DNA from 3 places in the Bradyrhizobium sp. USDA3010 genome. Region 2 is predicted to be linked to each of the others. Evidence: predicted binding sites of a transcription regulator. Region 2 holds the regulator's gene; each other region holds the start of a gene.
What was found. The regulator PhoB, encoded in region 2, activates phosphate uptake and scavenging genes when phosphate is short. The targets are predictions, from matches to a motif close to TGTCATNNANCTGTCAT.
Positions count from the first base shown of each region.

Region 1: the regulator PhoB is predicted to act here: its motif matches at 1,946-1,962, upstream of AC066Y_RS34930 (alkaline phosphatase D family protein).
Region 3: the regulator PhoB is predicted to act here: its motif matches at 1,226-1,242, upstream of AC066Y_RS11225 (OprO/OprP family phosphate-selective porin).

Region 1 covers NZ_JBWJZD010000034.1:34,230-37,692, forward strand. The annotation lists gene AC066Y_RS34920 (4a-hydroxytetrahydrobiopterin dehydratase) at 1-128, opposite strand, end outside; gene AC066Y_RS34925 (TAXI family TRAP transporter solute-binding subunit) at 340-1,752, shown strand; gene AC066Y_RS34930 (alkaline phosphatase D family protein) at 2,026-3,463, shown strand, end outside.
Region 2 covers NZ_JBWJZD010000001.1:400,125-403,587, forward strand. The annotation lists gene AC066Y_RS01715 (acetylornithine transaminase) at 1-483, opposite strand, end outside; gene AC066Y_RS01720 (GcrA family cell cycle regulator) at 980-1,492, shown strand; gene phoB (phosphate regulon transcriptional regulator PhoB) at 1,782-2,492, opposite strand; gene phoU (phosphate signaling complex protein PhoU) at 2,622-3,338, opposite strand; gene pstB (phosphate ABC transporter ATP-binding protein PstB) at 3,350-3,463, opposite strand, start outside.
Region 3 covers NZ_JBWJZD010000005.1:242,292-245,754, forward strand. The annotation lists gene AC066Y_RS11225 (OprO/OprP family phosphate-selective porin) at 1-1,164, opposite strand, end outside; gene AC066Y_RS11230 (DegQ family serine endoprotease) at 1,509-2,867, shown strand; gene AC066Y_RS11235 (replication-associated recombination protein A) at 2,876-3,463, shown strand, end outside.

The sequences.
Region 1 (3,463 bases), on a different contig from region 2:
CCGAAGGCCTCGTTGAAGTCCTTGAACACGAAGGTCTTTGCGATCGCCTCGCGCCCGGCCGTCTCCGACCAGCCGGCCAGTTCCCAAAGCGCGGCCTTCCTTGCTTCTGCTGACAGCCTTTCGACCATGGCAACCCTCCCGTTTGACGCCGACCTTAGCCTAACAACCGGCCTCCGGGTGGGATCCATGCCGAAAATAAGGCCGAAATAGCGTCCTATCGCCGCTGGTAACCATGACGGAGATGTAACATCTGTGGCTCCAGGAATTTGCTACAAATGCAGAATCCGTGCGCGTTGGTAATTTTGCGAGATTGAGCCCCGACGATTGTTTGCGAGATCGATGACAGACGGCTCCGCCAGCATATCGCCCAAGCCGCTGCGCTCGGCAAAGCGACGGCTGATGTTCGTCTTGATCGCGGGCGCGCTCGCCATCGTCGGGGCGCTGATCGCCGGGTATTATTTCGCGGTGCGTCCGGTGACGCTGCGGATCGCGGTCGGCCCCGCAAGCAGCGATGACCTCAAGGTCGTACAGGCGCTGGCGCAGGCCTTCAACAACCAGCAGCACACCCAGGTCAAGCTGCGCCCGGTGCAGACCGACGGCGCCACCGCCAGCGCGCAGACGCTGGCCGACGGCAAGGCCGATCTCGCCATCATCCGTGGCGACCTCGAGGTGCCAAAGAATGCGCAGGCGGTCGCGACCTTGCGCAAGAACGTCGTGGTGATGTGGGTGCCGCCCGCAGCCAAGGGCAAGAGCAAGAGCCGCAAGGCCGCAAAGATCACCAAGATCGCGCAGCTTGCCGGCCGCAAGATCGGCGTCGTCGGCCGCACGCCGGCCAACGTCAATCTGCTGAAGCTGATCCTGCAGCAATACGGCGTCGACCCGATGAAGGTCGAGATCGTGCAATTCCCGGCCAATGAAGCAGTCGAGGCCATCAAGAACCTGAAGGCCGATGCCTATCTCGCCGTCGGTCCGGCCAACAGCAAGCTCACGATCGATGCGATCACGGCGTCGACCAAAGACGGCGGCGAGCCCACCTTCCTGCCGATCGATGCGTCCGAGGCGATCGCGCAGAACCATCCGGCCTATGAGGCCGCGGAAATTCCCGCCGGCTCGCTCGGCTCGGCCGACCGGCCCGACGACGAGGTGAAGACGATCAGCTTCTCGCACCATATCGTCGCGCGAAAGGGCCTGTCGGACGCGACGGTCGCGGCATTCACCCGGCAATTGTTTGCGAGCCGGCAGTCGCTCAAGAACGATTTCCCGCTCGCCGCCAAGATCGAGACGCCCGACACCGACAAGGACGCCATCATTCCGGTGCATCCAGGCGCGGCCGCCTTCGTCGACGGCGAAGAGAAGACCTTCCTCGACCGCTACAGCGATTACATCTGGTGGAGCCTTATGGCGTTCTCGGCGATGGGCTCGGCCGGTGCATGGTTCGCCGGCTATCTCAAGCAGGACGAGCGCAACACCAACACCTCGCAGCGCGAGCGCCTGCTGGAGATGCTGAAGGCCGCGCGGCAGAGCGATTCGACCGACGAACTCGACCAGCTGCAGGCGGAAGCCGACGACATCCTGCGCCACACGCTCGACTGTTTCGAGCATGGCGCCATCGAGGAAGGCACGCTGACCGCGTTCAACATCGCGCTCGAGCAGTTCCACAACGCGGTGGCCGACCGCAAGGCGCTGCTGCTCAGCATGCCGCAGAACTTGCAGCGGACTGCGAGCCAGTTCAGGGCGGCGGGCACGGCGTAGGGCTTACTCTCCCATCTCTCCACGAGCTCTCCTTCGCCTCTCCCGCTTGCGGGGGAGGCCGCATTGCATCGCAGATGCAATGCGGGTGGGGGCTCTCTCCGCGATACGACTCGTGGAGAGAGCCCCCACCCCACCCTCCCCCGCAAGCGGGAGAGGGAGCCTTACAGACGTGCTCACCTCACGCGGCCTCCCCTGTAATCTCTCCGTCATGGAATTTTTCTAGGTCTGTGCTCGCCTGCGGCGCACTGTCGCTGTGACCTGAGGAGGCTCCCCATGACGATCCGGTTCTCGCGAAAACTGACCCGCCGACGTTTTCTCTCGACGGCTGCTGCGGCCGGCGCCGGCGTGATCGCGATGCCTTATCTGTCGCGCGCGGCCGACCGCCCGGTGATCACCCATGGCGTGCAGTCCGGCGATGTCGGCGTCGACGGCGGCGTGGTGTGGGCGCGCGCGGACCGTCCCTCGCAGATGATGGTCGAGGTCGCGACATCAGATTCGTTCAAGGATGCCCGCGCGCTGCCGCCGATCACGGCGTTGCCGGAGAGCGACTTCACCGCAAAGATGCTGCTGGAGAACCTGCCGTCCGGCCAGGACATCTTCTACCGCGTCCGCTTCCGCGACCTCGCCCATATCGACGTTGTCGGCGAGCCCGTGGTCGGCCGCTTCCGCACCGCGCCGAGCGACCGCCGCGACGTCTCCTTCGTGTGGGGCGGCGACGTTGCCGGCCAGGGCTGGGGCATCAATCCCGACGACGGCGGCATGATCACCTTCGCCGCGATGAAGAAGCACGCCCCGGACTTTTTCCTGCATTCCGGCGACACCATCTATGCCGACGGCGTCATCACCGCCGAGCAGAAGCAGCCCGACGGCAAGATCTGGAAGAACATCACGATCCCGGAGAAGGCCAAGGTTGCCGAGACGCTCGACGAATACCGCGCCGCGCACAAATACAATTTCCTCGACGCGAACCTGCGCGCCTTCAATTCCGAGGTGCCGATCTTCGTGCAGTGGGACGACCACGAGGTGACCAACAACTGGTCGCTGTCGAAGCAGCTGCCGGCGGCCTACAAGGAGCGCGACATCAACGTGCTCGCGGCGCGCGCGGCAAAAGCCTTCCACGAGATGTATCCGATGCGCGAGAGCATCGTCGAGCCGGGCCGCGTCTATCGCACGCTGAGCTACGGTCCGCATCTCGACGTGTTCATGCTCGACGAGCGCAGCTATCGCGGCCCCAACGGTCCGAACCTGCAGGAGACCTACGGTCCCGATGCCTATTTCATCGGGCCGGATCAGATGGCATGGCTGAAGCGCGCGCTGCTCAACTCGCGCGCCACCTGGAAGGTGATCGCCTCCGACATGCCGCTGTCGCTGATCGTCTATGACGATGCCGCCAACAAGAAGGGCTCGGAAGCGTTCGCGCAGGGCGACGGCCCGGCGCGCGGCCGCGAACTCGAGATCGCCGACATCCTGCGCTTCATCAAGACCGCAGGCATCGCCAACACGGTGTGGCTGACCGCCGACGTGCACTATGCGGCTGCGCACTACTACAACCCGAACAAGGCCCAGTTCCAGGAGTTCGATCCGTTCTGGGAATTCGTCTCCGGCCCGCTGCATGCCGGCACGTTCGGTCCGAACGAGCTCGACAACACGTTTGGTCCCGAGGTGAAGTTCGTCAAGGCGCCGGGCGAAGCCAACCAGAACCTGCCGCCGT
Region 2 (3,463 bases):
CTGGTCGAAGCCGTCCATCGGCGGGCCAAAGCCCTCGAGATATTTCGCCGAGCCGGTCGCAGCCAGCGTGCCCAGCGTGCGGCCATGGAAGGCGCCTTCGAAGGTGATGATGCGGTAGCGCTCCGGATGGCCCTTGGAGAAGTGGTGGTGGCGCACCAGCTTGATCACGCCCTCCATCGCTTCGGCGCCGGAATTGCAGAAGAACACGAAGTCGGCAAAACTCTGCTCGCACAGTCGCGCGGCAAGCACCTCGCCGTCCGGGCTCTTGAACAGGTTCGACATGTGCCAGAGCTTGGTCGCCTGCTCCTGCAGCGCCTTGACCAGATGCGGATGCGCATGCCCAAGCGCGTTCACCGCGACGCCCGAGGTGAAATCGAGATAGCGGTCGCCATTGGTTGCGATCAGCCAGGCGCCCTCGCCGCGCTCGAAGCCGAGATCGACCCGGGCGAAGACGGGGAGCAGATGCGACGAGGCGTTGGTCATGGCGTTCACTGCCGGTTTGAAGCCGTCAATCGCTGCGCGCCTTGACGCCTACGCAGCAACCGCCAGCTTCGGAAAACAAAACGGCCGCCTTTGCGGGCGGCACGTGCGGGTCATTCTATGCGGCGGCCGGTCAGTGTCAATCGCCAGGAGCCGGCCTTTGCTGGCCTTCCTGCAATGCGAAACCGGCGCAATCCGGAGCATTCCGGTGCGGTGGAAAAGCCTCACAGCAATGCTTAACTTTGTGGGAACATGTGGACGCACGGCCGCGGACTCTTGCGCCAGAGTCACGCCATATTGTAGCGTTTGGCCTGTCGGGTACGACATCTCGTGCGGCAGTACTGGACCCTCTAAGTAGCCTTCGTGTCTCGCGTAAACGTTCGGGCGCAACACCGTGCCCGGCGAGGGCTAAGGGATTCTGGCCGCAGGGATATTTGTCCAGATTGGCTCGCAGCGCCGCTCCGATGAGTGGCCGGCGCCATGCGAAAGGAAGAATGCGATGACTGTATTGACTTGGTCCGACGATCGCGTCGAGCAGCTGAAGAAGCTCTGGGAATCCGGCCTCTCGGCCAGCCAGATCGCGGCGGAACTTGGCAATGTGACGCGAAACGCCGTGATCGGCAAAGTACATCGGCTCGGCCTCTCCGGCCGCGCCAAGGCCCCCTCCACGGCTGCGCCGCGGCAGCGCAAGGCCCGTCCCGCCCAGCACATGATGCGGGTGGCGCGCCCGGTGTCGCGCGGCAACACCGCGCTCGCGCACGCCTTCGAGGTGGAGATGGAGCCCGATCCGATCTCCTTCGACAATGTGGTGCCGATGAGCCAGCGGCTGTCGCTGCTCGAGCTCAACGAGGCCACCTGCCACTGGCCGGTCGGAGATCCCTCGAGCCCGGAATTCTTCTTCTGCGGCGGCAAGGCGCTCGCCGGCCTGCCCTATTGCGCGCATCACTCGCGCGTCGCCTACCAGCCCGCCGCCGATCGCCGCCGGCCGTCGGCGAAGCCACAGATCAAGTAGCACTCGGGAAACCAGCCTGGACTGCAAAAACAAATCCCCGCGAAAGCGGGGATTTTTTTATGTGATCGTAGCCCGGATGGAGCGAAGCGAAATCCGGGGCGGTGTTTGAAGCGGAGAACGCACTACATCACTGGCGTCGTCCCGGCGCAGGCCGGGACCCATTACCACTGGTGCAAGTGGTTTAAGGCGGCTGTGGCACCAGCGCATGCAAGCAAAAGAGAACAGTGGTTATGGGTCCCGGCCTGCGCCGGGACGACGCCGTATTGTGGCTTGCGATTGCCGGCCGGCCTTACGGCTGCGGCTCGGCCTTCGCGAAGCGGTCGTCGAGCGCATAACCGGCGCCGCGCACGGTGCGGATCGGATCTTGCTCGCGGCCCGGATTGAGCAGCTTGCGCAGGCGGCCGATATGCACGTCGACGGTACGCTCATCGATATAGATGTCGCGACCCCAGACGCTGTCGAGCAGCTGTTCGCGGCTGAACACGCGGCCGGGATGCTCGAGGAAGAATTCGAGCAGCCGATACTCGGTCGGACCGAGATCGATCGGACGGCCCGAGCGCGCCACGCGGCGCTTCTCGCGATCGAGCTCGATGTCGCCGTAGGTCAGCACGGTCGCAAGCCGCTCCGGGCTCGCGCGGCGCAGCAGGCCCTTCACCCGTGCCAGTAATTCCGGCACCGAGAACGGCTTGACGATGTAGTCGTCGGCGCCGGTGGCAAGCCCGCGCACGCGCTCGCTCTCCTCGCCGCGGGCGGTCAGCATGATGATCGGAAGCTGCTTGGTCTCGGGACGCGCCCGCAGGCGGCGACACAGCTCGATGCCGGACAGGCCCGGCAGCATCCAGTCCAGTACCACGAGGTCGGGAACGCGCTCCTTCAGGCGGGTGTCGGCATCGTCGCCGCGCCCGACCGTTTCGACATCGTAGCCTTCCGCATCGAGGTTGTAGCGCAACAGTGTCGTCAGCGCTTCCTCGTCTTCGACTACCAGAATGCGTGCGCTCATCGGTTTAAGTTCTCTCTCTGTGGTGATCCGTTGCCCAGACGCAAACCGAAACGCTTACCTTCCTGGGCATAATCCCCGCGGAAACGACTTGTCGTGAAGACAATCCGGCTCCGCGCTGCGGATCATGTCCTAGGTACCCGGCACAGTGGTGGCAAAATTGGTCATGTCGCCCTTCGGACGCTTGTCGGTGATCTGCTGGCCCTCGATCATGTAGAACACGGTCTCGGCGATGTTGGTGGCGTGATCGCCGATCCGCTCGATGTTCTTGGCGCAGAACATCAGATGGATGCAGAACGAGATGTTGCGCGGATCCTCCATCATGTAGGTCAAGAGCTCGCGGAACAGCGAGGTGCAGATCGCATCGACCTCCTCGTCGCCCTTCCAGACGTTCATCGCCGCCGGCAGGTCGTGCGCGGCATAGGCGTCGAGCACCGACTTGACCTGCGACAGCACGAGGTCGGTCATGTGCTCCAGGCCGCGGATCAGCTTCAGCGGCTGGAAATCGCTTTCCAGCGCCGCGACGCGCTTGCCCATGTTCTTGGCGAGGTCGCCGATCCGCTCGAGATCGGTGGCCACGCGCATCGCGCTGACGATTTCACGCAGGTCGATCGCCATCGGCTGGCGGCGGGCGATCGTCAGCACCGCGCGCTCTTCGATGACGCGCTGAAGATTGTCGATCTCGATGTCGGCGGCGACCACGCGCTTGCCGAGCGCAACGTCGCGACGGATCAGCGCGTCGACCGACTCGGTAATCATCCGCTCGACGAGGCCGCCCATCTCGGCGACCAGGCGGGTCAACTCCTGCAGGTCGCTGTCGAATGCCTTGGCGGTATGTTCAGAAGCCATCTTGTATCTCCTCAGCCGAACCGGCCGGTGATGTAATCCTGAGTCCGTCGATCGCTCGGCGAGGTGAAGATCTTGTTGGTGTCGTCGAACTCGATCAGCTCGCCGAGATACATGAAGGCGGTCTT
Region 3 (3,463 bases), on a different contig from region 2:
CCAATAGTACTCGCCCTGTGCGATGAACGGGCCGTAGGTCGCGGCCGCCTCAACGCCGTAGACCTGCGCGCCGGAGACGTTGGCGATCGCACCGGTCGAGATCAGCGTCGTCGGGTCGATGCGCAGCTCGGGCCGGTCGTTCAGCGTGAGCGTCTGCGCCTGGGTGAGCTGGTTGCGCGGCGGCTGGACCAGCCATTCCGCATCGGCGCCGATATGCACCGAGTAGTTCTTGCCGCTGATCGGATTGCCGGCGACGCGGATGACACCGCCATACTGCTCGGACGTGCCGGCCGGCGCGGCTGACGACGCGGAGTGAATCGCGCCCGTCGTCGGTCCCGTGACATAGCCGCCGATCCAGAGCTGGTCGTTCCACCAGCGGGTGCCGGCGCCCGAACGGAAGTCACCGGCCGCGATGTTCTGTGCGATGATGCCGACCGAGGCGCGCTCCATGAACAGGATGTCGTTGGAGCTCGTCGATTCGTCCAGCGTCCACGGGATGTCCATGATGCCGCCTTCGATCGCCATCTTGCCGCCGAACGGCTTGAAGCCGGTGTAGCTCAGATAGGCATTCTCGACGCCGGAGGTGCCGCCGCCCGGCAGCGATCCCGGTGCCGCGCCGCCGAAGCCGTCGGACGAGCCGCCGAAGTCGTAGATCAGCGCGTAATTCCAGTCGCCGAAGAATTTGCCGACGATGCCGATGCGGGCACGGCGGAGGTTCTCGCCGCTGTCGAGCTTCTGCGGCGAGGTACTTGCGGTGTTCGGCCGATAGTCGTAGCCGCCGACATCCCAGTGCACGCGGCTCGTGATCGCAACGCAGTTCTGTTCATCCGCAGTGCAGATCGTCGGCCGGTTGTTCGGCAGCGTCACCACGACGCCCGACGGCGCGACCGGGCCCTTGACCGGGATCGCGGCGTTGGCGCTCGCGACCCGCGCGGCCTTGGCATCCGCCGCCTTCGCGTTGGCGTTCGCGCTGGCTGCGGTCGCGGTATTGGCATTGGTCTGCTTCTGCAGTCTGTCGAGCTTCTGCTCGAGCATCTTCAGCTGCTGCTTCAGCAGCGCGATCTCCGCGTCACTGCCGCCTCCGGCCGATTGCGAATAGGCCGGCGAGGCGGCGAGCGCCCCTGCCAGCCCTATGGCGATTGCACCAACTTTTGTCGCACCCATTGTGCACCCCTGTTGTGTTTGAATTCCCCACTCACTCACTGAAACGTCCTAGGAGTTGATCGTGACTGACGCACGACAGCGCCGCCTGGCATCGCAGTTCCTCTTGTTGTCCGCAGGCAACAAGCGGAGCGGCGCAGTGAGATGACAATCATCATAGGAGTTTGGCGGCGCGCTTCAACGCGGCTGCCGCCGGTTTTGCACCGGTCCGGCGGGGGCCAGTTATCCGGCCGGGCGCCCTTCAATTGCCCGGCGAACACGCCTATATTCCGGCGTTTCCACGAGAGGTGAGAATGCTCCGACCCGTCCGCTTCGCTGCCATATCCGCTCTGTGCACATTGGCTTTCATGGGGAATCTGTCCCCGTCCGCGGCCCAGGACCGCCGCGTGCCGTCCTCGCAGGCCGAGCTCCAATTGTCCTATGCGCCGATCGTGCAGCGGGTGCAGCCGGCCGTGGTCAACGTCTACGCCGCCAAGACGGTGCAGAACCGCAATCCGTTTCTGGACGACCCGATCTTCCGCCGCTTCTTCGGCGTCCCGGGGCAACAGCCCGAGCAGATGCAGCGCTCGCTCGGCTCCGGCGTGATGGTCGACGGCTCCGGCCTCGTGGTCACAAACAATCACGTGATCGAGGGCGCCGACCAGGTGAAGGTCTCGCTCGCCGACAAGCGCGAATACGAGGCCGAGATCGTGCTGAAGGACAGCCGCACCGACCTCGCCGTGCTGCGGCTGAAGGAGACCAACAGGGAGAAGTTCGCGACGCTCGACTTCGCCAATTCGGACCAGCTGCAGGTCGGCGACGTCGTGCTGGCGATCGGCAATCCGTTCGGCGTCGGCCAGACCGTGACGCACGGCATCATCTCGGCGCTGGCGCGCACGCAAGTCGGGATCACGGATTATCAATTCTTCATTCAGACCGACGCGGCGATCAATCCCGGCAATTCGGGCGGCGCGCTGGTCGACATGACCGGCCGGCTCGCCGGTATCAACACCGCGATCTTCTCGCGCTCCGGCGGTTCGCAGGGCATCGGCTTTGCGATCCCAGCCAACATGGTGCGCGTGGTGGTGGCCTCCGCCAAGAGCGGCGGCAAGGCGGTGAAGCGGCCGTGGCTTGGCGCGCGGCTGCAGGCCGTCACGCCGGAGATCGCGGAGACACTCGGGCTGAAGCTGCCGACCGGCGCGCTGGTCGCCAATGTCGCGCCGAACAGCCCGGCGGCGAAGGCCGGACTCAAACTGTCCGATCTGATCGTCGGGATCGACGGGACGCCGATCGACGATCCCAACGCATTCGACTACCGCTTCGCCACCCGTCCGCTCGGCGGCAACGCGGAGATCGAGGTGCAGCGCGCCGGCAAGCCGGTGAAGCTCACCGTGCCGCTGGAGACCGCGCCCGACACCAACCGCGACGAGATCGTGCTGACCGCGCGTTCTCCGTTCCAGGGCGCCAGGGTTGCCAACATCTCGCCGGCGCTGGCCGATGAGCTGCATCTCGACGCCGGCGCGGAGGGCGTCGTCGTCACCGAGCTCGCCGATGACGGCACGGCCGCCAATGTCGGCTTCCAGAAGGGCGACATCATTCTCGCGGTCAACAATGAGAAGATCGTGCGGACCAGCGACCTCGACAAGGTGTCGAAGGCGGGGTCGCGGATCTGGCGCATCACGCTGGTGCGCGGCGGCCAGCAGATCAACGTGACGCTCGGCGGATGAGGCCCCAAGTGAGCCCGAAGCAACCGCGCGAGGCCAGCAACCTGTTCGCCGCGGCGGGGATGGAGCAGGACGCGCCACACCCGCTGCCGGACCGGTTGCGCCCGCGCACGCTGGCCGACGTCGTCGGCCAGGATCACATCCTCGGTCCCGACGGCGCGCTGACCCGCATGCTGGAAACGCGGACGCTGGGCTCGTTGGTGTTCTGGGGACCGCCCGGCACCGGCAAGACCACGGTGGCGCGGCTTCTGGCCGACGCCACCGAGCTGCATTTCGAGCAGATCTCGGCGGTGTTCTCCGGCGTCGCCGACCTGAAGAAGGCGTTCGATGCCGCGCGGGCCCGGCGCGAGACCGGCAAGGGCACGCTGCTGTTCGTCGACGAGGTGCACAGGTTCAACCGCGCGCAGCAGGATTCCTTCCTGCCGGTGATGGAGGACGGCACCGTGGTGCTGGTCGGCGCCACCACCGAGAACCCGTCGTTCGAGCTCAACGCGGCGCTGCTGTCGCGTGCTCGCGTGCTGGTGTTTCACTCGCTCGATACGGCTGCGATCGAACGGCTGTTTGCCAATGCCGAGAAGATCGAGGGAAAGGCGCTGCCG